DNA from 3 places in the Exiguobacterium sp. s34 genome. Region 2 is predicted to be linked to each of the others. Evidence: a T-box and tRNA genes for the amino acid it is inferred to sense, from the RefSeq annotation. Region 2 holds a T-box; the other regions hold tRNA genes.
What was found. The T-box of region 2 lies ahead of argS (arginine--tRNA ligase). A T-box ahead of a tRNA ligase gene usually reads a tRNA of that ligase, here a tRNA-Arg.
Positions count from the first base shown of each region.

Region 1: it has a tRNA-Arg gene. The T-box ahead of argS (arginine--tRNA ligase) is inferred to sense a tRNA for this amino acid. The anticodon was not compared.
Region 3: it has a tRNA-Arg gene. The T-box ahead of argS (arginine--tRNA ligase) is inferred to sense a tRNA for this amino acid. The anticodon was not compared.

Region 1 is NZ_JACSKE010000001.1:13,491-23,605, forward strand. It holds gene gpmI (2,3-bisphosphoglycerate-independent phosphoglycerate mutase) at 1-782, opposite strand, end outside; gene tpiA (triose-phosphate isomerase) at 783-1,535, opposite strand; gene KNO87_RS00080 (phosphoglycerate kinase) at 1,554-2,738, opposite strand; gene gap (type I glyceraldehyde-3-phosphate dehydrogenase) at 2,836-3,843, opposite strand; gene KNO87_RS00090 (sugar-binding transcriptional regulator) at 3,903-4,931, opposite strand; gene KNO87_RS00095 (glutaredoxin family protein) at 5,041-5,298, opposite strand; gene KNO87_RS00100 (RNA polymerase factor sigma-54) at 5,304-6,449, opposite strand; tRNA gene KNO87_RS00105 (tRNA-Arg) at 6,568-6,640, shown strand; gene KNO87_RS00110 (3'-5' exonuclease) at 6,779-8,674, shown strand; gene clpP (ATP-dependent Clp endopeptidase proteolytic subunit ClpP) at 8,802-9,377, shown strand; gene KNO87_RS00120 (MerR family transcriptional regulator) at 9,421-10,115, opposite strand, start outside.
Region 2 is NZ_JACSKE010000004.1:283,589-293,703, reverse strand. It holds gene KNO87_RS10885 (MMPL family transporter) at 1-1,997, opposite strand, end outside; gene KNO87_RS10880 (hypothetical protein) at 2,089-2,889, opposite strand; gene KNO87_RS10875 (YycC family protein) at 3,020-3,184, shown strand; gene pulA (type I pullulanase) at 3,201-5,198, opposite strand; gene KNO87_RS10865 (YajQ family cyclic di-GMP-binding protein) at 5,267-5,758, shown strand; gene KNO87_RS10860 (metallophosphoesterase family protein) at 5,755-6,333, shown strand; gene argS (arginine--tRNA ligase) at 6,387-8,069, opposite strand; T-box leader at 8,128-8,339, opposite strand; gene KNO87_RS10850 (GGDEF domain-containing protein) at 8,494-10,115, shown strand, end outside.
Region 3 is NZ_JACSKE010000002.1:438,561-448,675, reverse strand. It holds gene KNO87_RS05920 (YslB family protein) at 1-336, opposite strand, end outside; gene KNO87_RS05915 (succinate dehydrogenase cytochrome b558 subunit) at 559-1,176, shown strand; gene sdhA (succinate dehydrogenase flavoprotein subunit) at 1,193-2,950, shown strand; gene sdhB (succinate dehydrogenase iron-sulfur subunit) at 2,959-3,747, shown strand; gene KNO87_RS05900 (acyl-CoA thioesterase) at 3,756-4,196, shown strand; gene KNO87_RS05895 (phosphocarrier protein HPr) at 4,271-4,534, shown strand; gene racE (glutamate racemase) at 4,648-5,451, shown strand; gene rph (ribonuclease PH) at 5,444-6,193, shown strand; gene KNO87_RS05880 (XTP/dITP diphosphatase) at 6,190-6,780, shown strand; gene KNO87_RS05875 (metallophosphoesterase family protein) at 6,786-7,298, shown strand; tRNA gene KNO87_RS05870 (tRNA-Arg) at 7,359-7,432, shown strand; gene KNO87_RS05865 (hypothetical protein) at 7,557-8,468, shown strand; gene tig (trigger factor) at 8,558-9,850, shown strand; gene clpX (ATP-dependent protease ATP-binding subunit ClpX) at 10,062-10,115, shown strand, end outside.

The sequences.
Region 1 (10,115 bases), on a different contig from region 2:
TCCGGACGGAAGTTGAAGAACATGATCGCATCGTTGTCTTGAATTGTTGCGATCGGCTTGCCATCTTTTTCGATGACTGTCGGTAAGACGAACTCATCCGTCAAATCGTTCTCATACGACTTCTTGAGAACCTCGACTGGGTCCGTACCGACTTCGCCTTTTCCGTTTACGAGGACGTCGTATACTTTCTCGACGCGCTCCCAACGGTTGTCGCGGTCCATGGCATAGTAGCGACCAGACACGCTAGCGACTTGACCGACACCGAGTTCAGCGAGCTTTTCTTCTGTTTCCTTGAGGAAACCAGCACCTGACTTCGGATCACAGTCACGGCCGTCCGTGAACGCGTGAATGTACACTTTTTCAATACCGTGGAGTTTTGCGAACTCAACGATGGCATACATGTGTTTGATGTGCGAGTGAATCCCACCATCTGACACGAGGCCCATGATGTGGAGGCTCGAGTCATGTTTCTTCACATGTCCTGCCAAATGGTTCATCGCCTGACGGTCGAAGAACGAACGATCCTTGATTGCGTTGTTGACGCGTGAGAGTGACTGATAGACAACTCGACCGGCACCGATATTTAAGTGACCGACTTCCGAGTTCCCCATCTGCCCTTCTGGAAGACCGACGTACTCGCCTTTTGCGTTTAAGAGCGTATGTGGATACTGCTCCCAGTAGCGATCGAAGTTCGGCTTGTCTGCAGCCAAGACCGCGTTACCGAACGATTCGTCACGCATCCCGAAACCATCTAAGATGATGAGTGCGACTGGTCTAGCCATTTAAATCGCCTCCAACAATTTGAGGAACGAAGCTGCTTCAAGTGAAGCACCGCCGACGAGTGCGCCGTCGATATCTTCTTGTGCCATGTACTCTTTGATGTTCTCAGGTTTTACAGATCCACCGTATTGGATGCGTACTGCAGCCGCTACGTCTTCGCCGTAAAGACCTTTCACCACGTCGCGAACATACTTACAAGAGCTTTGTGCGTCAGCTTCGTCCGCTGATTTACCTGTACCGATTGCCCAAACTGGCTCATACGCGATGACGAGTTGTTTGACTTGGTCAGCAGAGAGGTCAGCAAGACCGCCTTCGACTTGTGTTTTGATGACTTCTTCGAACTTGTCGCCTTCGCGCTCCTCGAGTGTTTCACCGACACAAACGATTGGCGTAAGACCGTGTTCGAACGCTTTTTTCGTTTTGCTGTTGATGAACGCATCTGATTCGCCGAAGTACTCGCGACGTTCTGAGTGACCGAGGATGACGTAAGTCACGCCGAGGTCAGCGACCATAGCTGGGCTGATTTCGCCAGTGTAGGCACCGCTATCTTTGTCGTACATGTTTTGTGCACCGAGCTTCAAGTTTGACCCTTTAGCTGCTTCTACCATCGGTGCGAGGAAAAGTGCCGGAGCACCAATCGCTGCATCTACTTTGTCAGTAGACGGGATGTTGTTTTTAACTTCCTCTACGAAAGCGACTGCTTCCGAGAGTGTTTTGTTCATTTTCCAGTTACCTGCAATAATCGGTTTACGCATCGATAACCCTCCTCTAAATTACTTGTCGTTAAGCGCCTCGACACCTGGAAGTTTTTTGCCTTCCATGAATTCGAGTGACGCGCCACCACCAGTTGAAATGTGACTCATCTTGTCAGCAAGACCAAACTTGGCTGCCGCAGCGGCTGAGTCGCCACCACCGATGATTGAATATGCATCGCTGTCTGCAAGTGCTTGAGCGACACCTTTCGTTCCGTTTGCGTATTTATCAAGTTCGAATACGCCCATCGGTCCGTTCCATACGACAAGTTTCGATTCGCGAATCGCGTCCGCGTAAAGTTCGACTGTCTTCGGTCCGATATCAAGACCCATGTGATCCGCTGGGATCGAGTCGATATCGACTGGGCCGACATACGTTTCTTCGCCGAATTCTTTCGTGATGACACAGTCGACAGGCATCAAGAACTTCACGCCTTTGTCTTCTGCTTTCTTCATGAATTGACGAGCGAGGTCAAGCTTATCCTCTTCAAGGAGCGACGTCCCGACTTCGTGCCCGAGTGCTTTCGAGAACGTGTACGAGAGTCCGCCACCGATGATGAGTGTGTCAACGATGTCAAGAAGGTGGTCGATGACCCCAATCTTGTCAGCTACTTTCGACCCGCCGATAATCGCCGTGAACGGACGGTCTGGGTTAGAAAGAGCTTTACCGAGAACTTCAAGTTCTTTTTCCATCAAGAGACCAGCAACGGCTGTATCCACGTGGTGTGCAATTCCTTCAGTTGAAGCGTGTGCACGGTGAGCCGCGCCGAACGCGTCGTTGACGTATACGTCAGCAAGTGCTGCGAATCCTTTTGCAAGTTCAGCGTCGTTTTTCGTTTCACCTGGGTAGAAACGAACGTTCTCTAAAACGACGACATCGCCTTCAGAGAGTTTAGCGACCGCTTCTTCTGCGACCGGACCGTATGCTTCTTCGACGAGCGGTACATCTTTTCCGAGGAGCTCAGCGAGACGCTTCGCTACTGGAGCAAGTGAGAACTCAGGGTTCTTCTCGCCTTTTGGACGGCCGAGGTGGCTCGCAAGGACGAGTTTCGCACCACCGTCAAGCAAATGCTTGATTGTTGGAAGTGCGGCTTGGATCCGAGTTTCATCTTGGATGACGCCATCTTTGAGTGGAACGTTGAAGTCAACGCGGCAAAAGACGCGTTTCCCTTTTACATCGATGTCACGAATAGACTGTTTGTTCATAACTTTCGCCTCCATATGTCGTGCGTGTCATTTCATAAATAGAGCGGAGAACAATCTCTTGTTTCCGCTCCTATTTGATTCTATTTAGTTCACGAAATTACTTCGCGATGTTAGCGAAGTGCTTAACTGTGCGAACCAATTGTGCAGTGTAAGACATTTCGTTGTCATACCAAGAAACTGTTTTAACGAGTTGCTTGTCGCCAACTGTCATTACTTTAGTTTGAGTCGCGTCGAAGAGTGAACCGTATGTGATTCCAACGATGTCAGAAGAAACGATTTCGTCTTCAGTGTAACCGAATGACTCGTTTGCTGCTGCTTTCATCGCTGCGTTTACTTCGTCTACAGATACTTGCTTGTCGAGTACAGTTACGAGCTCAGTAAGTGAACCTGTAGCAACTGGTACACGTTGTGCAGCACCGTCAAGTTTTCCTTGAAGTTCAGGGATTACGAGACCGATTGCTTTAGCAGCACCTGTTGTGTTAGGTACGATGTTCGCTGCAGCTGCACGTGCACGACGGAAGTCACCTTTCGGGTGTGGAGCGTCAAGCGTGTTTTGGTCGCCAGTGTAAGCGTGGATCGTAGTCATGAGACCTTCAACGATTCCGAACTGGTCTTGAAGTACTTTAGCCATTGGTGCCAAGCAGTTTGTTGTACAAGAAGCACCTGAGATGACTGTTTCAGTACCATCGAGGATGTCGTGGTTTGTGTTGTAAACAACAGTCTTCATGTCACCTGTAGCAGGAGCCGAGATAACAACTTTCTTCGCGCCAGCTTTCAAGTGAAGCTCAGCTTTTTCTTTAGAAGTGAAGAATCCAGTACATTCGAGAACGATGTCTACACCGAGGTCTCCCCATGGAAGTTCTTCAGGGTTACGGTTAGCAAGCGTGATAACTTTCTCTCCGTTTACGAGGAAGTGATCGTCATGTACTTCAACTTCTCCGTCGAAACGACCTTGAGTCGTGTCATACTTGAGAAGGTGCGCAAGCATCTTCGTGTCTGTCAAGTCGTTGATTGCAACAACTTCGATCCCTTCGTTTTTGATGATCTCGCGGAATGCCAAACGACCGATACGTCCAAATCCGTTAATACCAACTTTTACTGCCATGTTAATTTCCTCCTTAGGGTAGAAGCTATTTATTGAAGAGCCAACGGGGGGTCAACTCTTTAATAACAAGTTAATAATTCTTTCGCCGCACCTTCGTCTGTGACGAGGATGATGTTCGACGTGTGTTTCGCATAAGCGGCGATCGCCTGTGCCTTCGATTTTCCTCCAGCAACCGCGATGACGGTATCCATGTCATCCAGCTCTTCGAGTTGGATCCCGACCGTCTTGACGCGATGAACGATCTCACCTTCCGCATTGAAATAATATCCGAATGCTTCGGCGACGGCGTCATGCCTTTCAATCATCCGCAAATGCTCCGGTGATGCATGACGGCGTTTTGCCATCGTTTCTGCCTCACCAATTCCATGTACCACAATTCGCGCCGCTCTAATCATTTCCAGTACATTTTTAATACTAGGTTCCTCCACCATCCGGTCGAATGTTTCTTGTGACACTTCATCCGGAATATGTAGAAGATGATAGTCTGCGTGGGCCCGGTCCGCCATGCGTGAGCAGACGGTATTCGCTTGAAGTTCAAGCGTTTCACCAAGACCTCCGCGTGCGGGCACAAAATGCATCGGGCGTTCTTTTTTATCGGGCGACATCATCGCCGCAACCGATGCCATCGTCGTTCCACCTGTTACCGCAATCACGTTATCATCCGGTGCGAGCCGCGCTTTTAACTGCGTGACCGCTGCCCGTCCGATATCGCGTTGGACCCAGAATGTCTCATCTGAATCACCTGGTACAATGACGACTTGGCGAACCCCTAATTTCTCTTCGAGCTCTCTTGCCACTTCTGAGATTCCGAGAAGTTCTCCCATGATCTCGTGCAAGTCCCGTAAGACGTTTCGTCCCGTCTCACTAAGGGAAATTCCTTGAGTAGCGACGTAAAGAAGACCTTGGTCTTTCAAAAAGTCGACTTCTCGTCTGAGCACCCGTTCGGTCAGTCCCAAACTCGTTGCGAGTGTCCTGCGGCCAATCGGCTGCATCAAGCGGACATAATGTAAGATATCGTAACGATGTCGGAGCGTATCGAGCAGGTCAGGGACAATTTGCTTCTGAACGTGAATCAGTTGCTGGATCATGCTCTTCCCCCCTCGACTTTCAGTGTGGACAACTTTTGTCCCACTTTTTTATTTGCGTCCCACCGCTACGAGTTCATCTTATCAATCACTTTTCCGTCTGGCAACCCCTTCAAACGTTTTTTTTCGATGTAAGCGTATACTTAACAAAATCTTCAACTTTGTTGTCATCATATCGCCCTTGACTGATGACTTGTCCTTCGTGTATAAGAACGGGGATTTCGAAGAGGTACTTCGCCTCAAGTACCTCGTCTCCCGTGATGTCGACCTGTTCGAGTTCGATCGGATAATCTTCCTGCAACCATTCGAGCATGACGATTGCCTCGTCACAGAGTGAACAATTGTCACGTTTATATAATGTAAATTTCATTTTCGTCATCCTTTCCATAACTGTCGCTCACGCTCACGTGAATTGCCGAATCCGAGTTCTTCACGATAGTTCGTCACGGTCCGTCGCGTCACGAGATATCCGTATCGGGCGAGCTCTTTAGCGAGGGCTTGATCACTTTGCGGCGCCTTCTCTCGTTGGATGAGTTCCGCGAGCGTCCGTTTGATCATGAACGGCGAATGCCCATGACTCGTCGACCGGACGAAAAAGTGTCGCCATTCCATGATTCCGCCCTCGGTCTTCGCGAACTTCCCTTGTATGGCACGCCCGACCGTTGATTCGTGCTTTCCGATTTGTTGCGCGACGGTACGACGTGTCAACGGATGGAGGACAAGTTCTCCTTTGAGCCACTCGGTCTGACGCGACTCGATGACCGCCCAAATGTCTCGAAGCGTCTCGTTACGCATCGCAAGGGATGTCATCCACCATTTCGCCTCGCGGTCATTCCCGACACGCGTCTCGTCAAGTTCAGGACTGAGCCACGTCGTGACAAGCTCCCCGTCCTCCACACACACTTCGACTTCCGGATAGACGTGCCCCGTTTCTTCATATAATAAAGGACGCTTCGGGAGTGTCGCGACAATCCGTTCTAGACGGGCTAGTTCTTCTTCCGAAATCGCGAGCGCGCTTGCCATCTGTTGATGGCTCACTCCACTCTCAATCGCATCGAATACATCGACGACGCGCGGGTCCTCATGCTCAATCGCATGCCGATACTGACACTCCCGTTCCGTTCTTGCCCCGATCCCCGTCGGTTCAAGAAATAGGAGTGCCTGTCTCGCCTGTTCGATTTGAGAGACGTCGATACCGAACCGCTCCGCCAATCCCTCATTCGTGTCCGGCAACAACCCTCGATGATCGAGCAAGAGGACGAGTTGTCGTCTCAGCTCCTTCTCCGTCTCGCTTCCGCTTCCTTCCCGAATCTGCGTGAACAGCTTCTCTTCGAACGCACTCGCCGCATCTGCAATCCATCCGAGATCCCCGCTCCCGAAATGAATGTTTGGATTATGTCGCGCGAGCCGTGCTAGACGAAACGTGAGCGCGAGACGATCCGCCTCGAGTACCGGCAGCCGTTGCACAAGGTCTTGTGTCATCTGTTGCTGTTGCACCTGTTTTTGTTCTTGCCGTTGCATCGTTCTCCCCCCTCTCTTCTATTGTAACGAACCCGCTCCACTCGCGCTCAAAAAAGCGTAATGAACAGGATTGCTTTTTCAATAAAACAAATGTATAATAAATTCGTGTCACACACATGCACCCGTAGCTCAGGGGATAGAGCACTGGTTTCCGGTGCCAGGTGTCGGGAGTTCGAATCTCTCCGGGTGTATTACATAAAAGGACGAAGGCCTAATTAAGGTCTTCGTCCTTTTTTTTGTTTTCTCCCTCAATTTCAAACCACCATCCTTTTTATGTATCCTTTATATAGTATATTTAAGTAAAAGGATTGGAAACGAGGTGTCAATTAATGGCTCATACTGTTCCTGAAACGATTCGTTCATCCGCAACAGCAGGAGAGCGGCTCGTATTTCGTACGTTGAAACGCTACCTTCCAGACGATTACATCGTTTATTTTGAACCCAATATACACGGTCGAAGACCTGATTTCGTCATCATCGGACCTGATTTAGGGTTAATCGTTTTAGAAGTGAAAGACTATACGCGTTCTACTCTCTACCAACTGAACCATGATGAATGGATGATCACTCCCGCAAACGGATCTCAAAAGAAAGTAAAAAGTCCATTTCTACAAGCCCGTGAAAATATGTTCAAACTGACTGACGTCCTAAAAAAGGATCAAAACCTGATTCAACACGAAGGAAAATATGCGACGACATTAAAATTCCCTTATGGATCAGGCGTCATTTTTACACGATTGACACAAGATGACTGTATTCGTCATGGACTCTATCAAGTCATTGATCCTTGTTTTTCTCTGATGCGTGATGAAATCAACCCGGATGATTCACAATTCTCAGAAGAAATCCTCATCGAAAAAATTCTGAATATGTTCACGGTTCCTTATCGCCTGAGGCAACCGTTGACTAGTGAAGAAATCGATGCGATTCGTTATCATCTCTTCCCAGAAGTTCGAATCAGCGCCGAATTTAAAAAAGTCACACCATATCAAGACCAGCTTTTACTATCCCTTCACAACATCCGGGCGATGGACCTACATCAAGAGAACTTGGCCAAACAACTCGGTGATCAAAATCGTTTAATTCGAGGTGTTGCAGGTAGTGGCAAGACCCTCATTTTGGCGAGTCGCGCTAAACTGTTATCTAAACAACATCCCGAATGGAAGATTTTAATCCTATGTTACAATATCTCGCTAGCCCGTTTTATCGAACAGATGGTACAACAGATGATGTTAGAACCGGATGATTTATTCGATTTCGATCCTCAGTTGAAACAGAGGAACCATTTGATTGAAGTTCGAAATTTCCACGCCTGGTTGCAGAATGATTTACACATCTCGGAAAGAAGAATACCGGCGATACTTGAAAAGTTAAGGAAGCGAGAAATCATCTTCCCGTCTTACGATGCGATTTTGATTGATGAGGGACAAGACTTCGAACCCGAATGGCTCGAACTTGCAAGCGAACTTTTAAATCCTGAAACGAAATCGCTTTTACTCGTCGAAGATCGAGCGCAGTCTATCTATAAACGAAAACGTAGTTATGTACAGGATACCGGTTTGGATTTCCGAGGAAGGTCCAAAATTCTAAACATTAATTACCGAAACACTTCTCAAATCGTATCGTTCGCCTGGTCGTTTTATCAATCCAATTCCTCCCTAAAAGATAAAGTTGTGACGAAGGAATTAGATGGTGAAATCATTGCTCCTCAAAGTACGCTTCGAAGAGGTCCTGAACCAGCCATTATTAAATGTGATCATTTCTTCAAAGAGGCAGATCTCGTTGCTCGGCAAATAAAAAAATTACATGACGAGAAAAAAGTCCCCTATTCTGAAATGTTGATCCTGTATCGCGTCCAGAAGTTCTCGACGATGCATTATGTCGACACGTTACAACGTGCCCTAAACTACTATGGAATCGAGTACTTTTGGATTACGGAGAGTAGCGAGACGAAACGTACCTTCTCAAAAGATGATCAACGCGTAAAAATTAGTACAATTGACAGCAGTAAAGGTCTTGATTTTCAAGCCGTTTTTATCGTAAACGTTGAAAATATGCCGTTTAAATATGAAGAAGATCTTGAGCGTGAAGTCTCTCTCCTTTACATCGGAATGACGCGTGCTAAAGAATATCTCTTCTTATCCTATTCAGGTGAATCCACTTTCACACGTTATTTTGAATCACGTCGGGTAATCAAACCAGCTCGTCCAAAGCTAAATGGGTAACCATCACGTCTTGAGACGTTTTACACATCGAGGGTCGTGGAATAAGCAGTAGAAAGGGTTTCTGTTTGACCAACATTGACTATACAGGTATGATGAACTTACAACCTACATAAAGGAGGCAGATTCAATGTTAATTCCAACAGTTATCGAACAGACAGGCCGTGGGGAGCGCGCGTACGACATCTACTCACGCTTGCTCAAAGACCGTATCATCCTTCTCGGAAGTGCGATTGACGACAACGTCGCGAACTCAATCGTCGCACAGCTCCTCTTCCTCGCAGCTGAGGATCCAGAAAAGGACATCTCGCTCTACATCAACAGCCCAGGTGGTTCGATTACAGCAGGTATGGCGATTTATGACACGATGAACTTCATCAAGCCAAACGTGTCGACGATTTGTATCGGAATGGCTGCATCGATGGGTGCCTTCTTGCTCCAAGCCGGTGAAAAAGGAAAACGCTTCGCACTTCCGAACGCAGAAATCATGATTCACCAACCGCTCGGCGGCACACAAGGCCAAGCGTCAGACATTAAGATTCACGCAGAACGCATCATCAAAATGCGTGAGAAATTGAACCAAATCATGGCTGAGAACACAGGACAGCCACTTGAAGTCATCGAGCGCGACACAGAGCGTGACTACTTCATGGCAGCTGACCAAGCGAAAGACTACGGTCTCATCGACAAAGTCATGACACGCTAATCATACAAAAGACGTTTCCCGATTGATTGGGAAACGTCTTTTTCTATTCGATGGGCATCCAGACTTCAATCATGTCATCCGCCCCTGCCTGCCCGTGAATGTAGCGTTCAAAGTCGACCGCATCGCGAAGCGTCACGTCTGGAACGTTTAACAGTTGCTCATATGTCGTAGGAATCATCGGGATGCCCCCTTCGACCGTCGCGACGATATAGTTCCCTTCCGTCAGTTCGACTTGTCGCGCTCCTTCCCCACTCACGGGCTTCGTCATGCCAGCCACATAGCCGTTCTCATGTGGGAGGCAGACGCCATATGACTCATCTGTCGTCAATTCTGGTTGAAGTTTCACCCATACCTGAGGGATTTCTTCTAGCGTGCTCCCATAACCATATACTAAAATCGGTTCACGCAATGTTTCATATCGAATGTTCATGTCGTCCCCTCCTGACTGCATCGACCGAATCTGTCCCTCGATTCGATGAAGCTGTTCAATTTCCGTCCTGACTTCACGTAACCGCGTTTCAAGCAATGCCTCGATTGATAAATTAGACTGGATTTGTTCCATACTCAGTCCAATCTGACGCAATCGTTTGATTTCGCTTAAACGTCGAATCTCGTCCATCCCATACATTCGATAGTGATTATCGGATCGGATTGGTCGCACGAGACCTCGTGCTTCATAAAATTTGATGGCTTTGACCGACAACCCGGTCACATGCGCCACTCTCCCAATTGGAATCA
Region 2 (10,115 bases):
GCAATCCCGACACCGAGCTGTTTGATCGGGCTGACACCTGTGAAGGCGAACGCACCCGTCACGACAATCATAATGATTGCGGCCGAGGTGATGATTTTACTCGTTTTGGCTAGTCCCATCTCTGTCGCATAGTCGTTGTCACCTGTCTCGCGGTAATATTCCTCGATTCGTGAAACGAGGAATACCTCATAGTCCATCGACAATCCGAAGACGAGCGAGAAGATAAAGACCGGTGTCAATATACTGATTGTTTCCGCGTCATATACATAACCGGATTCGAAGATGATGACGAGTAAGCCGAACGTCGCTCCGAGGCCGAGCACGTTCATGAGAATGGCTTTAATCGGAATCAAGATGGAGCGGAACGCCCACATGAGGATGAAGAATGTGGCCAAAATGACCGTAATCACCGCATATGGAATGCTGTCATAAATTTCATCATAAATTTCTTCGTTAAAGGCAGCAGGTCCACCGACCTCAAATCCTTGGTCTCGCCAATCACGTACGAACGCTTGCGCTTCCTTGTCACTCGGCGGTACATCGAAGCTCACATTGACGAGCGCCAAATCTGTGTTCCCGTCAAGGGTCACAAGTCGTTCAAGCGGAGCGAGTTGTTCTGGTGCCGCCTCGACGAGCTGTGTGAAAGCTTCCGGTGTCAAACCGGACGTCGTCAAAAAGGTTGAGACGTTATCGACAATGTCCACTTCGTTCAAGTCGTCCGTGAGCATTGTCAGTTCTTCTAAGATCATCGGATCCGTCAGATCATTCGCTTCAAACAGAATGACGGCATCGGTTGAATTTTCTCCAAACACTTCGTCAAAGCGTTCAAGTGCCGCCCGTGATTCATAGGAAGTCGGGAGCGCGTCGGCATCTGGAATATTTAACTCCAAGTCGCGAACGAACCAGAGACTTGGCAGAAGTAACAATAACGCAATGAGCGTCATCGTCACAGGACGTCTCATCACGAAACGCGCGAGTTTTTGCCAACGTCTTTCTGATTTTGTCTCATCAGACTTGATGATTCGTCCTTTATTCAATGCATCCCCAACTAAGTATAGAGATGACGGCAGGAGGGTCAGTGCCGACAAAACCGCCCCTGCGACGGCAATAAGCGCACCGAGTGCGACCGCCTGGAACACATCGACCTGGATAAAGAGTAGACCGGCCAATCCGACGAATACACATAGTCCTGAAAAGAGAATCGAACGTCCGGCCGTTGCAACAGTTCGAACGATCGCCTCTTCTCTCGATTGTCCTCGCGTCAACTCTTCACGATAGCGGTTGACGAGTAGCAATGAGAAATCAATCCCGAGCGCAATGGCAATCATCGCCACGGCGTTCAAGACGAATATGGATAATTCCATGTTTTGCGCAAAAAAGAATAGAGACCCCGCCGCTACGATGAACGTGATCAGTCCGACGAGCAACGGCATGAGTGCCGCGAGCGGCGTTCCGAAAACGAGTAATAATACGACCAGTGCGACTGGAATCCCAATCAACTCCGCCCGAATCAAGTCATTTTTCGATGCCTCATTCAGGTCGTCCGCAAATACCGGTTCCCCAGTCAAGCGCACTTCTGTATCCGTGTCTGTGATAAGCGCATCACGGACCGCAGCAATCGAAGATTCGGCCGCTTCATAGTCTTCAAACTCAAGCACGAAATAGGCGACGTCTCCTGAACGGGCATCTGGATTCTCGGATGGAGTAATCACGCCATCAACCGACCGAATCGTCTCCAATTGTTCTTGCTGTTCGTCCATGACCGTATCCAAATCTCCGCCTTCGAATAGTACGATCATCGAGGCGCCAGCACGATCAAACCGTTCATTCAACGTATCTTCTACTTGTTGAAACCGTCCGTCTTGAATGGCGAAGCCGTTTCCTCTCAACTCACCCGGGAGCTGAAGCCCAAAATAGACCGATCCCGCGAGTAAAATCGTCCAAACGAGTAGTACTACATATCGAAAGCGAACCAACTGCCTACCTAACCATTCCATCCTCGTCACTCCTCCCTGTCTAACCATCTACTTCCCGTTTCTTTCTCCATTCATCATCACTTCACAAAAAATTCCTGAACCTGTTTCTGGTTCAGGATTCTTGTCGTTCAAAAACTTGCAGCCAACTATGACAAAATCGCGGTGGTGCGGATAAGACGACGAGTCGATCCCCTCGGTCATCTAACAGCATGACCTTCAGTAATTGGTTGTCCGCGCACACCGATGAACAAAACAGTTCTTGCTCTCGATGAAACAATTGGAATGATTCAGTCGAGGTGATCGCCGTTGTTTCCCCGACTTGATCGAGAATGACCGTTTCGCGGTCTCCTTGATATGGGATACGCCAATTTTCATTCGTTTTCACATTTTCGACTAAAAAGTGATGCGTGTTTTCATCATATACCGTCACACATGTGTCAGGTGTGAATCGTTCAAAATCATACGTCCCCTGATACGCCAGCTCGATGATGTCCCCAAAAACCGGGACTTCTTCATAACGACTATATCGAAACGTATGATCATGGAGATTCAACGCCACGACATCCGATTCGGCTGAATATAAGAAGATGTCATCTCCTTGCCAATAGTGCAAATTACTAAACCAGTCACCATTAAAACGTTGTGGAATCGCATGCGTCTCCATCTGTCCTTTTTGTAAATCAATCACTCCGTAAAGTCCTTTTTCTCGGAACCATGCCACGGCACGCGTGGCATTCGGTTCCACATATAGGGCGCACGGTGTCCAAGCCCAGTCAATTTCCCAGCGAATTTGGGACGACTCGTCAAAGAACAAAAATCCGGTTTGCGCCAAGTACAACATCCAACCTTCACCGACACGTTCTAGCCATTCGATCGTTTGATGAAATTGAAAGTCTGCTGTTTGTTTGTACATTTGATCACTTCCTATTTTCAGCTTAGCAACGACCGAAACGAAATTCGATTTTGAATGTGTTCGTTCAACACATTTTCGATTTTCCTGTATACTGTCGGTATAGATGAATGATTTAGAAAGGAGTCTACCCATGCGCCCATTACAGTTATCACCAGAGACAGCCGTCGAGCTTGCGAAAAAGTTAAACGTTCCGCTCGAAGAGTTGATGCATATGCCGAAACACATTCTTGTCCAAAAAATGATGCAACTCGAAGCATCGAAATCAGAGGAAGACACACCAAAGGAGACGGATTAACCCGCCTCCTTTTTGGTTACTGCTCTTTACGCTTCCGTTTCTTCGACACATACCAGAGACCACCGAGCACGGCGAGTGCGGCACCACCGGCAACAGCGTATTTGCTGTAGTCCGGACGACGTTCCGTCACCACGAGTGTCGACAGTGGCGCGACCATCATATGACGGTCTTCGATTTGACGCGGCGCCGTCAAATTGACCGTATGGTCTTCCACGTTCACTTCAAACTTACCAGACGGAAGTTTGACCTCGACCGCTTCCTCTAGCGCGTTATGGTACACGACATGTCGTTCGACATACCCTTCGACGTGACGGCTCAACTCGAATGCAATCACACCTTCTTCTTCGTCGAAGAAACGCAAATGTTTCCGAATCTGTTCCGTGTTCTCGAGTCGGAAGAGCGGATACTGCTTCCGCAGACGCAACAGACCTTTCACATATTCCACACTTGGCGCTTCTTGTTCAGCTCGTGTCCAGTCGACACGGTTGACGACCTCACCTGAGTTAAAGCTATTCTCGTCCCCATCTTTTGTGCGGAAAAACTCTTGTCCACTATGAAGGAACGGAATCCCTTGCCCCAGGAGTACGATGGACGTCGCCAAACGATGACGGCGACGACGTGTCGTCTCATCATCTTCTGGATTCGTCACGGACAACTTGTCCCAAAGCGTCAAGTTATCATGACATTCAACGTAGTTGACGACCTGATTCGGTTCATCAGCAAAACTTTGGCTCGTGATTCCGCCAGCAATCCCACGTTTCACGTCAGCCGTCATGTCTGTATTCCCACTCACCCAACCTGGCAAGTCCTCGACGAACACGTCTCCACGGACGCCGTCTCGAATCCCGTCATTGAATTGCGCGATTCGTGGCATTTTATGGGCGTTGTGTTGATTCGCTTTTTTACGGACAGGGAGTGGCGTGTCCAAATCCCAACCTTCTCCGATGACAAGGATGGATGGGTCGACGCGATCAAGCGCCTTCCGAATTTGATTCATCGTCTTCACATCGTGTAATCCCATCAAGTCGAAACGGAACCCATCGATCATGAATTCTTTCGCCCAATACGTGACACATTCGACCATGAGCTTACGCATCATCGCACGCTCAGATGCCGTGTCGTTCCCACAGGCCGAACCGTCCGCGAGTGTCCCGTCCTCATTTAGTCGATAATAGTAGTCAGGGACGAATTGACCGAGCGGTGTCGTCAACGCATCGTGCGTATGGTTAAAGACGACGTCCATGATGACACGGATGCCTCGATCGTGGAGGGCTTGAATCATCGCTTTCAATTCGATGATGCGTGTCGCCGGATCATCTGCTGACGAGGCGTACGATCCCTCGACCGCAAAATAATGTACCGGGTCATATCCCCAGTTATAGTTATCTTCGCTCTCGCGTGATTCATTCACCGATCCATAGTCAAAGAATGGCATCAACTGAAGATGCGTGATACCGAGCGAGGTGATGTAGTCAAGTCCAGTCGGGTATCCGCTCGTTGTCGTCGTCCCCGTCTCGGTCATGCCTAAGAACTTCCCACGATGCGTGGCGCCACTTTCTGGATGACTCGTCAAATCACGGACGTGCGCCTCATAAATGACCGCCTCTTGTGAAGAATTGAATAGCGGACGTTCTTTGATCCAATGGTCCGGGTTCAAGGATGCTGGGGCAAGCAGGCACCCACGTTTCCCGTTCACTCCGACGACTTTTGCATAAGGGTCGAGTGATTCCACTTTCTTCCCATCAATCATTGCTTCAAATACATAAAATTGACCTTCGAACAGGGCGCGGTCGAGTTCAATGACCCAAGTCCCCTTCTCAGCCGGTTCGAGCTCGAGTCGTTCAAACTTACGTGCACGGGCTGTGCGATATAACTTGACCGACATTTGTTCCGCTACCGGAGACCAGACACGTAGTCGAATCTGTTCCCCTTTGAACGTCACCCCAAGGTCTTTCCCGTGATAGGCAACGTGATCTAAGTCTGCATGTGTATGTTGATCCATTGTACGTTCCATCTCTTCACTCCTTCACTGCTTCAAATCTGCTATCATTATAACAAAACCACACAAAGGATGGATGAAACATGGCAAAAGACAATTCTTTCGATATCGTGTCGGAAATGAATCTTGAAGAAGTGAAGAACGCGATTCAAATCGCGGAGAAGGAAATTTTAAACCGCTACGACTTTAAAGGATCAAAAAGTGAGATGTCGCTCGACAATGGCGACCTCGTCCTCATCTCGGATGATGACTATAAACTTGAGCAATTAAAAGATGTCTTAATCACGAAGTTGATTAAACGCGGTGTTCCGACCAAAAACCTCGATTATCAAAAAGTAGAGGGTGCTCTCGGTGGCACGGTTCGTCAACGCGTGAAATTGAAGAGCGGGATCGACAAAGATGACGCGAAAAAAATCAACAACGCCATCAAAGAATCAAAACTTAAAGTCAAATCGCAAATTCAAGACGATCAAATCCGTGTCACGGGTAAATCGCGTGACGATCTTCAAGCCGTCATGCAACTTGTACGTGATCTCGAATTGTCCGTCGACGCCCAATTCACGAACTTCCGATGAAACTCGCCATCATCAGTGACCCACACGGTTCGTTTGATGATTTAAAGGCGGTTCTCGATGACGCCCGGCGGGAAACCGAACATATTCTCTGTCTCGGCGACCTATACGAATGCCACATCGGCAAAAAGCGACGCCACGAGCGCTTTCATCATGTGGAAGAGGTCATGACGTATGATCCAAACTACGAAGCACTGCTGACATTCCCGAGTCTACGAGGTAATCAGGAAGAGCGCATCGACGAGGTGCTCGTCATCGACCACCCTGTGAAAACACGGATTTCCTTGTTGCCAGAACAGACGACCCTTGGTGAGGCGCGCTTTTTACACGGGCATCAAGTCAAATGGAACGAGGACTGGGAACCGATTGTCGAGAAAGGAAAGTATCCACTCGTCTTCATCGGACATAGTCATATCCCCGGGATTTACCGGAAAGGGAGATCCCTGCCCTGGGAAATCGGGACCCCATTCCATTTGAAGAAAAAGCGATATGTCATCAATGTCGGAGCCGTCATCTTCGACAGGGAATGGTGTCTCTATGATACGGAAGCCCGAACGGTGACGCGGATGAAAGTGTAAGCATAGGAAAAGGACCTCAATGATTTTTGAGGTCCTTTCGTCTGTCTTATAACTTACATTTCTTCCGGAGCTTCGACACCGAGTAAACGGAGTCCTTCCGTCAATACGAGCGTCACTGCCTTCACGAGCGCGAGACGCGATTGTTTGCCGGCATCTTCTTCTAAGACGCGGACGTGACCGTAATACTTGTTGAACGCTTGTGCGAGATCAAGTACGTAACGGCTGATGATTGATGGTTCGCGGCGTTCATGCGCACGTGTGATGACGTGTGGGAACGCGTTGAGCATCGTGACGACACCCCATGAGTAATCATCATCTGCACCAGTGAACGGTGAGCCGTCATAGTTTCCTTTGCGAAGGAGTGAGTTCGCACGGGCATTCGTATATTGAACGTAAGGTCCTGTCTCTCCTTCGAACTTGAGCATGCTGTCGAGATCGAATTCGATGTTGTTGATCCGTTCATTCTTCAAGTCGTGGAAGACGACCGCTCCGACACCGACCATACGGGCAACGTCTTGTGCGTTCGCAAGGTCTGGGTTCTTCTGTTCGATGTTCGCTTGTGCTTTTTCGATGGCTTCTTTCAACACTTCTTCAAGAAGAACGATGCGCCCCTTACGTGTCGACATCTTCTTCCCTTCTTGCAAGATCAAGCCGAACGGTACGTGATGCATGCCATCGACGAAGTCGTAGCCGAGCTTACGAAGAACCGAGAAGAGTTGTTTGAAGTGAAGCGCCTGTTCGCCACCGACGACATAGTTCGCTTGCACGAAGTTGTACGTCTCGTAGCGATAGATTGCCGCAGCCAAGTCACGTGTCGCGTACAATGTTGCACCATCTTTCTTTTTAATCAAGCAAGGTGGCAAGTTCTCTTCTTCGAGTGAGACGACCATCGCGCCTTCACTTTCGACTAAGAGGTTTTTCGCTTCGAGCATCTCGACGACGCGTCCCATCTTATCGTTGTAGAACGCCTCACCATTGAAGCTCTCGAATTTCACACCGAGAAGGTCATATACTTTTTGGAACTCCTTGAGTGACTCGTCACGGAACCATTGCCAAAGCTCTGTCGCTTCCGCATCACCATCTTCAAGTTTCTTGAACCAAGCACGGCCTTCATCTTCGAGTTCTGGCTGTGTCTTCGCCTCTTCATGGAAATGGACGTATAGCTTCAAGAGTTCTGCGATCGGGTTAGCACGTACCGCTTCCTCATCGCCCCACTTTTTATAGGCGACCATTAATTTACCGAACTGTGTTCCCCAGTCACCGAGGTGGTTGACGCCGACAACGTCGTATCCGTTTTTGCGTGCGATTTGGTTGATCGCATTCCCGATCACCGTCGAACGCAAGTGACCCATCGAGAACGGCTTCGCAATGTTCGGTGACGAGAAGTCCGTCACAATCGTTTCGTTGCGCGCTGCGTGTGTTGCATAATCCGACTTCTCGTCGAGCACCGTGTTAATGATTTCTTTTGACACGACGTCACGGCTCAAGAAGACGTTGACGTAAGGTCCTGCTGCCTCGACTTTTGTGAACAGTTCATCGTTCAAGTCATTCGCAATATCTGTCGCAATCATGACAGGTGCTTTCCGATAGGCTTTCGCCAATTGGAAACATGGGAACGCGAGATCACCGTGTGCCTCATGTTTCGGCTTTTCAATCAATGCTTCAATCTGGTCAATCGTGAGCTCGTCTCCGATGACACGTGATAACGCTTCTGCGTACTTGCGTTCATAACTCATTTGTATGTCCTCCTTCTTCGTATCACAACTCATAAAAAAAACGCCCTTTGCATAGATGCAAAGAGACGGGAATTCCCGCGGTACCACTCTTCTTGCCTGCATGACGCAGACCGCTTTATGGTGATAACGGTTCCCTCCGGCTATGCCTACTCTCGTTTCGGATAGCATCTCAAAAGTGCGTTTCGCGACGTTTGTCAGCCTAGGCTCTCACCAATCCCTAGGTCGCTTTGTTGACTAAACCATCGTTACTCTCTTTTTCATCGACATTCGTCTATGCGGTTGAAAAGCAATTTCATTATAGAGGATATTCCCTCTATACTCAATGCTAGAATTCAAGCATCATGGAAGAGAAGCAGGACTCACACGAAAACGTGACGAATCTTTACTATTAGATCTCGAAATGTCCCATGCTAGGAGGGAACGCATGAACCACTTTCGTAAGATGTCCGTGCTCGGTTGGAGTATATGGAGTGCCTTATTCATCTTCACCATCTCGTTATTTGCATTGGATGTCCTACACGCCCCGACGATTGATCCATTGTCGTTTATTTTAATTTCATTATTGGTCATCATTTTTCAACTCGACTCGATCGAAGTCAAAGGTGTGTACTTCACTTTTTCTGAAAGTATCGTCTTAATCTTATTTTTATTCTTTGGATTTGAAACAGCACTCATCGTCAACCAAATCGGGTTGTTCGTCTTTCAATTCGCCAATTTGAAACCGAAAGTCGCCATCCGTCGCTTCCGCTTCACGTATCCTTGGAATGCCATTACGGCGTACTTAGAAATCGTCATCCCGGCAGCGGTTTATCTCGCCCTTGGTGGCGAGACCGGTCTCGACTTTTATTCGCAAGATTCGTTCGTGCCGCTTGCCGGACTGTTCCTTGCCATCTTCTTAAACACGGTATTCCAAAAATATCAGGTGAAATGGTGGTTCCGCGTCGACATCGCATTGAGCGATTTTATGAAAATCGCTTTCTACACATACGTCGTCAGTTTGACCTTCATTTTAGCGGCATCATTCTTCCGGGAGACGAGTTTACTGGTCGTCAGTAGTATCGCCGCTGCCTTGACGTTCTTCATTAAACGACTTCTCATTCAAAAAGAACGGCAAGACGCCTTCAAATCTTTGATCGAGCAATATGATGAAGCTAAAGAAGCCGTCTCTTTGTCACAGAGTGAGGCGCAAGCAATCGAAGTCTTTTTAAGTCAGTGTGAACAGTTGAACCATTACGACGAAGGTTATATCGAGTTCAAATTGTTCGACCGCACGCTCTACTTCGATTTGAAGACGCGACAGCCCATCGATCGACCGGTCGTCTTTGCACTGCTTGAGATGAGTCAACCAATCGAGCAAATTCTCGACTATGAGATGCGGTTTGAATGGGATACCGCACTTTCCGACGCCTTCCATGACGATTATCATAGCTTTGTTTCTGTCCGTTCGGAGGAAATCGAAGAGATTCGTACATGGATCGTCATGACGGGAGAACCCGTATACGCATATCCGAAAATCATTCAGCATGAAATCATCAAGTTGTTGAAATCGTTCAATCGAACGATTAGCCGTTGTCACGAGCGGGATCGTCTCTATACCGAGAGCCGGACAGACAGTTTGACGCTTCTTGCCAATGCGCGTGCGTTTTATGAATACGGCATTCAACAAATATCGGATATGTCGATGTATCCGATATCTGTCGCCATGCTCGATATTGATTTCTTCAAAAAAATTAACGATACGTACGGTCATCAGGTCGGTGACCGAGTGTTACAAGAATTCGGTCGACGCATTCGGCAAGTACTTCGAACGGATGACTTTGCCGCGCGTTATGGCGGCGAAGAATTCATTTTACTACTCAACCATTGTGACATGACCCAAGCCATCGAAATCACAGAGCGGATTCGCCACCAAATCGAAGCGAAACCGTTCCTTGTTGACCATCATGAGATTTCTGTGACCGCGTCTATCGGGGTCGATACGATTGAAGCATTCGGGAACAAGCGTCTAGATGACACGATTCGAAACGCTGACCGTGCGCTCTATGT
Region 3 (10,115 bases), on a different contig from region 2:
GGGATCGGCATACCCTTCCGCGACGCACTGGAAACGACCTGCAATCTGTTCGGCTAAAAATCCAGCTTCAAGCTGATAGTAACCTGTCGTTTTGGCTTGGGTCGCAGGTGGTGGGGTGAGTTCGTATGTAAATTTACTCCCACGTTCCTTTTTGAGCGTCAACGCTCCCCAACCTGCCTCATCGAAGAATGCAGTCAGTTCATCGTCAGACATCGTCGGGAATTTTCGGGCGACCCGCTTTCCTGACCAATAGATGACTTGGGCGTAATCTTCACCAAGCAAGTCCGTCAACACATAGTCGCGAAGAAGTTCAATCGCGAAAATTGGTTGGCTCATCGTTTCCATTCTATCCCATCACTCCAATCTCTCTATATCATTATAACGACCAATCGGAATTTGGTCATCCTGTATTTTTGAAAAGAATGTGGCACAAATCGGTTAGGTTGTCTTGTCATACAATTTTCACAAGAGTAGAATAGGAGACAGAAAGCTATATCTGCATTTGAAAACGCTTTTATTGACAATACGAGCCAATGCTCGTGAAAAGGGGGAACTAGAATGGCAGCGCATCGTGACTACTTCAGTCGTAAAGTCCATTCGCTACTTGGGGTCATTCCAATCGGTTTGTTTTTGATCGTTCACTTGTCGGTCAACTACTACATCGTCGATGGGGTGGAGTCATTCAACAAAGCAGCAAAATTCATGGAGAACTTACCGTACTTGTACTTCCTTGAAGTGACGATTATCGCATTGCCGATGATCTTCCACGGAGTGTACGGCGTGTACTATGCGTTTCTCGGGTCGATCAACTCGAACCGTTATTCATACGCACGCAACTGGTTGTATCTCTTCCAACGCTTCACAGGAGTCTTCCTCGTGATCTTCATCGCGTGGCACGTTTGGGAAACGCGTCTAGCGAAATTGCGCGGGGTCGAAGTCAATGCGGAGATGATGCAAAACATCGTCGACAATCCGCTCATGTTGATCTTCTACATAGTCGGAATCCTTTCGGCTACGTTCCACTTCGCGAACGGTCTTTGGTCGTTCTCGATCACGTGGGGAATCACACAGTCACCTCGTTCGCAACGTCTCATGAGCTACGTATCAGGTGTCGTGTTCTTGGCACTATCTTTTGTCGGCATCCGTTCGATTTTGACGTTTGCAGGCATCTTGTAATTAGGGGGAATTTTACATGGCAAATCAAAGTTTGATCGTCATCGGTGGCGGTCTAGCTGGACTCATGGCGACCATCAAGTCGGCAGAGATGGGTGTTCCGGTAAAACTATTCTCGCTTGTACCGGTCAAGCGTTCACATTCAGTTTGTGCCCAAGGTGGGATTAACGGGGCTGTCAACACGAAAGGGGAAGGTGATTCTCCTTGGCAACACTTTGATGACACGGTCTACGGAGGCGACTTCCTCGCCAACCAACCACCTGTACAAAAGATGGCGGAAAATGCGCCAAAAATCATCCACATGTTCGACCGGATGGGGGTTATGTTCAACCGTACGCCAGAGGGTCTCTTAGACTTCCGTCGTTTCGGTGGAACGCTTCACCACCGTACGGCATATGCTGGAGCGACAACAGGACAACAACTTCTTTACGCACTTGATGAGCAGGTTCGTCGTTACGAAGCGCAAGGTCTCGTCGAGAAATATGAAGGATGGGAATTCCTTCGTGCCGTCATCGATGAAGAAGGCATCTGCCGCGGTGCGGTCTGCCAGGATTTGCGCTCGATGGAAATTAAAGCGTTCCCATCGGATGCGGTGATCTTAGCGACAGGTGGCCCAGGGGTCATCTTCGGGAAGTCGACAAACTCGGTCATCAACACAGGACAAGCAGCGGCAGCGGTTTACCGCCAAGGTGCGGTCTACGCGAACGGGGAGTTCATCCAAATTCACCCGACTGCGATTCCTGGGGACGACAAACTTCGTCTCATGAGTGAATCGGCTCGTGGTGAAGGTGGACGTGTCTGGACATACAAAGACGGGAAGCCATGGTACTTCCTCGAAGAGAAATATCCAGCTTACGGAAACCTCGTACCGCGTGACATCGCGACACGTGAGATCTTTGATGTATGTGTTAACCAAAAACTCGGCGTCAACGGCGAGAACATGGTCTACCTCGACTTGTCTCATAAAGATTCGAAAGAACTCGACATCAAACTCGGTGGAATCCTTGAAATCTATGAGAAGTTCGTAGGAGACGACCCGCGTAAAGTACCGATGAAAATCTTCCCGGCAGTCCACTACTCGATGGGCGGACTATGGGTCGATTACGATCAAATGACGAACATCCCGGGACTCTTTGCAGCCGGCGAATGTGACTATTCGATGCACGGTGCGAACCGTCTCGGCGCAAACTCACTTCTTTCAGCTGTTCATGGCGGAATGGAAGCGGGGCCTGCGGCGGTCAACTACATGCGTGGTCTCGACCAAGCGACAGAAAGCGTCTCAGAAGCACTCTTCAACTTCAACGAGCGTGAAGAGATTGAACGCTTCAACAACATCCTTGCGATGGACGGGACAGAGAATGCGTATCAAATTCACCGTGAACTCGGTGAACTCATGACGGACAACGTCACGGTCGTTCGCTATAACGACAAGCTCGAAGCGACGGACAAGAAAATCCAAGAATTGCGTGAACGTTTCCATAACATCTCAGCTACGGATACGGCACGTTGGAGCAACCAAGGGGCATCGTTCATCCGACAGCTCGACCACATGCTCGACCTCGCACGCGTCATCACACTTGGCGCACTCAAACGGGACGAGAGTCGTGGTGCCCATTACAAACCGGAATTCCCGGAACGTAATGACGAGCAGTTCATGAAGACGACGATGGCACGTTACAAAAATGGGGAAGTCGATATCTCGTATGAAGACATCGATGTTTCGTTAATCCCGCCACGTAAACGGGATTACTCGAAGAAAGGGGCGAAGACGAAATGACGACGCCAATGCAATCTGAACAAAAAGACATCCGCTTCATCATCGAACGTCAAGATGGACCGGATCAAGCAACGTATACAGAAGAATTCACGGTGCCGTACCGTCCGAACATGAACGTGATCTCGGCACTGATGGAAATCCGCCGTAACCCGGTCAATGCGAACGGGGACAAAACGACACCAATCAACTGGGACATGAACTGTCTCGAGGAAGTGTGTGGTGCCTGCTCGATGATCATCAACGGGAAGCCACGCCAGTCGTGTACAGCGCTCGTCGATAAACTCGAGCAGCCGATCCGCCTCGCACCGATGAAGACGTTCCCGGTCATCCGTGACCTTCAAGTCGACCGTCAACGCATGTTCGACGCGTTGAAAAAAGTGAAGGCATGGGTTCCAATCGATGGAACGTATGACCTCGGTCCAGGACCACGTATGCCAGAGAACAAACGTCAGTGGGCGTACGAACTTTCGAAATGTATGACATGTGGGGTTTGTCTCGAAGCGTGTCCAAACGTGAACGACAAATCAGACTTCATCGGTCCAGCGGCCATCTCACAAGTCCGTCTCTTCAACTCGCATCCGACAGGTGCCTTCCATGCGGAAGACCGCCTCGAAGCGCTCATGGAAGATGGTGGGATCATGCAGTGCGGAAACGCACAAAACTGTGTCGAAGTTTGTCCGAAAGGCATCCCGCTCACGACGTCTATCGCTTCGATGAACCGTCAAACGACGCTTCACTCGTTCAAACAGTTCTTCGGTAGTGACAAAGGTCGCACCGGTTCTGCGGTCGAGGCGTAAGCGAGCCGATGACCAAGTACTTTCGAGAGCCAGGTTGGGAAACACGTGTCAAAGCAGGGGTCGCGCTCGATGTGAAAGTCCGATTTTCGGAGTGCGACCCGTACGGTCACATGAACAATACGATTCCATTCATCTACTTCGAAGATGCGCGAATCGAATTGTTAGAAGCGACAGGATTCTCCTTAAAGGACGGATTTGTCGTCGTCGCCGATGCGCAATGTGACTATGTTCGACAAGTCATGCCACGTCAACAGCTGACCGTGCATGCCAATATCTTGACGGTCGGAAACACTTCATGTGATATTCATTACGGGGCATATGACGGAGATCAACTCCTATTCGCGGGACGGACAAGCCTCGTTCATTTGACGAAGGAAGGTCGTCCAACGGAATGGACTCCGGAATATAAAAACCGCTTGCAGAATTTTTGCGAATCCGCTATCATTTGATAATGAGTTCACAAACAAAAAATATTCTGCCGGTTCGCCTGTAGAATTGAATTTTGAAGGGAGACCATCATCTCATGGAAAAAACGTTCACAGTCGTTGCTGATTCAGGAATTCACGCTCGTCCAGCTACTCAGTTGGTTAACACAGCTTCTAAGTTCCAATCAGACATCAACCTCGAGTACAATGGTAAAACAGTTAACTTGAAGTCGATCATGGGTGTACTTTCACTCGGTATCGCAAAAGATTCTACAATCAAGATCACTGCTGAAGGTGAAGATGCAGAAGAAGCGATCAACACGCTTTCTGACATGCTCACTAGCGAAGGTCTTGCTCAGTAATTCGGGTAACGGACGAGGCGCCACTGGCGACCTCGTCTTTTTTTGTCATGGGAACGTTTCTTTTTCCGTCCGATGTTTTTTGGTAAGATAGGTGAGAATGGAAGTGATGCAAAATGAAACGAGCGATTGGAGTCCTCGATTCAGGAGTCGGTGGGTTGACGGTAGTCAAAGAATTGATGCGCCAACTCCCTAAGGAAGAAATCATCTATATCGGGGATACGGAACGCTGTCCATATGGGCCGCGTCCGCACGATGAGATTGAAGCTTATACATGGGAACTCATTGAGTTTCTATTGAAGAAAGACGTCAAAATGATTGTCATCGCGTGTAACACGGCGACGGCGGTCGTTTTGAAAGAGGCGCGGAAACGTCTCGACATCCCGGTCATCGGTGTCATTGACCCAGGTGCCCGTGCGGCCGTCAAAGGCACGCGTAACAAGCATATCGGAGTCATCGGCACGAAGATGACGATTGAGAGCGGTTCGTATGAAAAGGCGCTTCGCCATGTAGCCGGTGAGGTCGATGTATACTCACTCGCTTGTCCACCTTTTGTCCCGCTCGTAGAGGCAGGGGACGTGTCGGGAGACCGCGTCCACCAGATCGTGGAGGAGACGCTACGGCCGCTACAATCTTCCGAGATGGATACGCTCATTCTCGGTTGCACGCATTATCCGATCCTCGCTCCCGTCATTCAGGACGTGGTCGGGCCGAACGTGCATCTGATTTCGTCAGGTGACGAGACTGCGCTCGAAGTCGCAGCGATCCTTGACTATCAAGAGTTGGAGAACGGATTAGATACTGTCCCATCCCATGCCTTTTATGCGACGGGTGACATTGAACTGTTCGACCGATTGGCGAGCGAATGGCTCGGTCGTCCGGTCCAGGCGGAGAAAGTAGAGGTGACAGGCATTGCGTGATACAAGACGTTTTGATGAACTACGAACGGTAGAAATCGTTCCTCATGTGAACAAACATGCGGAAGGGTCTGTCCTCATTTCGATTGGTGATACGAAAGTGATTTGTACGGCGACTGTCGAAGAGCGCGTCCCGAACTTCCTTCGCGGAAAGAAACAAGGCTGGATCAACGCCGAGTATGCGATGTTGCCACGTGCGACCGGTGACCGGACCGTCCGGGAATCGGTACGTGGGAAACAATCAGGTCGTACGATGGAGATTCAACGTCTCATCGCGCGGTCGCTCCGGTCGGTCGTTGACCTAGAGCGCCTCGGCGAGCGAACGATCTGGATTGACTGTGACGTCATTCAAGCGGACGGTGGTACGCGTACAGCGTCCATCACCGGTGGGTTCTGTGCTCTCGTCCTCGCTGTTGACCGCTTGATTCGTCAAGGGAAGCTCGACGACACACCAATCAAAGAAGGCGTCGCGGCAATCTCTGTCGGACGGACCGATGAACTTGTCCTAGACTTGGACTACATGGAAGACGCTGCGGCTGAGGTTGATATGAACGTCGTCATGACGGCGAGCGGTCGTTTCGTCGAGGTACAGGGTACAGGAGAAGAGGCGACGTTCACCCTTCAAGAGATGAACGAGATGCTCGCGCTCGCGCAACATGGAATCGAATCATTATTCAAGACGGCAGAAGAGGCGCTCGGTGCTTCTTGGTGGTACGTCGGAGAACGTTCGGAGGAGACATTATGAAGTTGATCATTGCGACACACAATCCTGGAAAAGTGAAAGAACTGGAAGGGATGTTGACACCGCTCGGATTCGAGGTCAAATCGTTGCTCGACTATCCGGATGCACCGGAAACAGATGAGACGGGGACGACATTTGAAGAAAATGCGGCGTTGAAAGCGACGGAAGCGGCTGCCTATTTCGGGCATGCCGTACTCGCGGACGACTCAGGTCTTGAAGTCGATGCACTCGACGGGGCCCCTGGGGTGTATTCGGCCCGCTTCGCCGGTCCTGAGAAGTCGGATGAGGCGAACAATGCGCTTCTTCTTGAAAAGTTGAACGGGCAAACGAACCGCGCGGCGCGTTTCGTCTGTGCGCTCTGTCTGGCGAAACCGACCGGGGAAACGTTGACCGTTCGTGGAACGATTGAAGGGACGATCGGTTACTCACCACGAGGCGAGAACGGTTTCGGGTACGATCCACTCTTTATCGTCCCATCGCTCCACAAGACGGCAGCCGAACTAGAACGTGAAGAGAAAGCGGTCGTCAGTCACCGTGGACAAGCATTACGAAAACTGGAGGCAGAAATCATTCCATTCATGAAAGGATGAAGCTTATGCGTTTTCTAATAGTGAGTGATAGTCATGGTCTGACCGAGGAATTGACAACGATTTTTGAGCGACACGAGACAGAGATTGATGACGCCTTCCATTGCGGCGACTCTCAACTCGCTTTAGTCGATGAACATTTATTGCCGTATCGAACGGTCCGTGGGAACTGTGACTTTGGTGGAGACCTTCCACTCGAACGGATCGAGACGACAGATGCAGGTACGATTCTCATCGTCCATGGGCACCATCACGACGTCAAATTCGATTTGAATCGGTTGCGATATCGGGCTGAAGAGGTCGGTGCGAACGTCGTCTTGTTCGGCCACTCGCACGTGGCGGGTGCCTTGATCGAAGACGGAGTCGTCTACATCAACCCAGGTTCGATCCGTATGCCACGGGGACGAGCGGATAAAACATATGCGCTTCTTGACCTAGAAAACGGGGAAGCGGCGGTGCGTTTTTATCGCTCAGAAGACGGTTCTCACGTTGAAGATTTAGACATCTCAGGAAAACTATGAGTTTCGAATGGGAAATCGATTGACAGGAAACCATTTTTCTATTATAGTTTTCATGTCAATGTCCCAATAGCTCAGCAGGATAGAGCAACGGCCTTCTAAGCCGTCGGTCGGGGGTTCGAATCCCTCTTGGGACGCTTCCATTAAAATAGAGACGCTCTCTACGGAGAACGTCTCTTTTTTCATTTTCCAGGAAATCGATTGACAAGGAATCGCGTCCTAACGGAAGATGAAAGGGAATGGAAGAGAGGGTGAGGGAAGATGGAGAAGGAAAAGGATCAGGAGTATCCGTTCCCCGGGAATTGGTCGCGTCTGCATAAGATGATTCAAGAGGCGGATGCCTCTGGGGAACGACAGCGGATCGAACCGATTTTATGGGATTGGTATCAGGCGATTCCGGGTGACCCGTTTATTTTCATGGAAATCTTCCAATGTGCTATGGAAAAACCGGACGACCCGGAAACGCTCGAAAAGTTGCAGGAACTCGTCGCCATTCAGATGGCAGAAGCAGAAGAACCAGCTTCGGGCGGATTACAGATTGCACAGTATTACATCATGCGGGACCAACCGTTTGAAGCGGCGCACTGGATCAACCAGTACCTCGAATGGCAAGACAAAAAAGACACGGTCAACACGCAAGCACATCAGGTGCTCCAAGTGTTGAAGATGACCGAGTTTCCGGCGGCAATCGCCAAATTGAAGCGGACGTTGACGCGCGGCAGTACAGGGGAACAAATCGAAGCGCTGCAACATGTTCACTTCAATATCGATACGGTACTCGACAATGTGCTCCATGAACTACTCGTGTCAAACCGACCGAAACTGATCAAACTGATCGTGTTAGAAAAAGCATTCGTTGAACTATCGGTCATCAAATGGACAGATGGGGATTCGACAAATGAGATGTCGCAAATGGAAGCGACATCGCACATCGAGACGTGGGAGAAAACCGTTTTATCGCTCCAGAAATCGGTAGAGGGCGATGAGATCGGAACGCAACTCTTGATGAATTATATGTACACGCATTATCCGTATGTGCCGGCAGAAAAAGCGGACGTTGAACAGGCACTTGTACAGGCGAAACAAGCGATTTTGCATGACGAGGCAGTTGACGGTTTGGCAGCTTCGATTCTAGAGGCGGATCTGCGCTTCACACAGGCGTTATTAGACTAAATCCTTGTGTGCTTACCGAGGATTTATGCTATAATACGGATTGTTGTACATTTTTGTACGGTATAAACGAATTGTTGGAGGGACTTAGCATGACAGCAAAATGGGAAAAAACATCAGGTAGCCAAGGCGTACTCACGTACGAAGCTCCTGCAGAAGCTTTTGATAAAGCAGTTGACGCCGCATTTAAAACAGTCGTCAAAGACTTGAACGTGCCTGGCTTCCGTAAAGGGAAATTGCCACGCCCAATGTTCAACAAAATGTATGGAGAAGAAGCACTCTATCAAGATGCGCTCGACATTCTCTACCGCGACACAATCCAAGGTGCGGTTGAAGAAGCTGGTTTCGAACCAATCGCGCTCGAAAACATCGATGTAGACGGCACGCTCGAGAAAGGCAAGCCAGTCGCTTTCAAAGTGACATTCGTGGTTGAGCCAGAAGCTGAGCTTGGCGAATACAAAGGCCTCGAGTACGAAGCTGTTTCAACTGAAGTAACAGAAGACGAAGTAACAGCAGAACTTGAAGCACTTCAACAGCAAGGCGCAGAACTCGCTGTTAAAGAAGGTGCAATCGAAAACGGCGATACAGCTGTATTTGATTTCGCAGGTTTCGCTGACGGTGAGCAGTTCGAAGGCGGCACAGCTGAGAACTACACACTCGAAATCGGTTCTGGTCAATTCATCCCAGGATTCGAAGAGCAAATGATCGGCATGACTGCTGGTGAAGAAAAAGACGTTGAAGTAACATTCCCTGAAGAGTACCACGCTGAAAACTTAGCGGGTAAACCAGCGACATTCAAAGTCAAACTTCACGAAGTTAAAACAAAACAAGTTCCTGAACTCGACGATGAGTTCGCAAAAGACATCGACGAGTCTGTTTCAACACTCGACGAGTTGAAAGCGAGCATCCGTGAGCGTTTAGAAGCTGGTAAGAAACAAGAAGCTGAAGGTACAATGCGCGACCAACTCGTTGAGCAGGCAACTGCTAACGCGACAATCGACGTACCACAAGTTCTCGTTGACCAAGAAGTAGACCGCATGGTACAAGAGTTCGGTTCACGTGTATCTTCACAAGGAATCGACCTTAACATGTACTTCGAACTCACTGGTACTTCTGAAGAAGCAATGCGCGAAGAGATGAAAGAGCAAGCTGAAGAGCGCGTAAAAGCTCGTCTCGTCTTGAAAGCAATCGCTGACAAAGAAGCAATCGAAGTATCTGACGAAGATGCTGAGAAAGAGCTTGAAGAAATGTCTAAACTTTACAACATCGCACCGGACCAACTCCGTACGATGCTCGCTCCACAAGGCGGTCTTGAGACACTTAAAGGTGACCTCAAATTCCGTAAAGCGATCGACATCCTCGTTGAAAACGGTAAAGCGAAGTAAGTTGATTTTTAGTGGGACGACTGCTTAGCGGTCGTCCTTTTTTCTGTCACAACACTTTGCATGTGTAATTCTTTGAAGTCGCAATATGTTCATGCTACAATTATTTCAACGCAGAGATGTAAAATGTCTTTTCACGGTGCATCGCACCAGAAAATACAAATCGCGATTTATCGCACTTACATCCATTTTCACCACAGAAGGGGTGTATCGAATGTTCAAATTTAACGAGGAAAAGGGGCAACTCAAGTGCTCGTTTTGCGGAAAA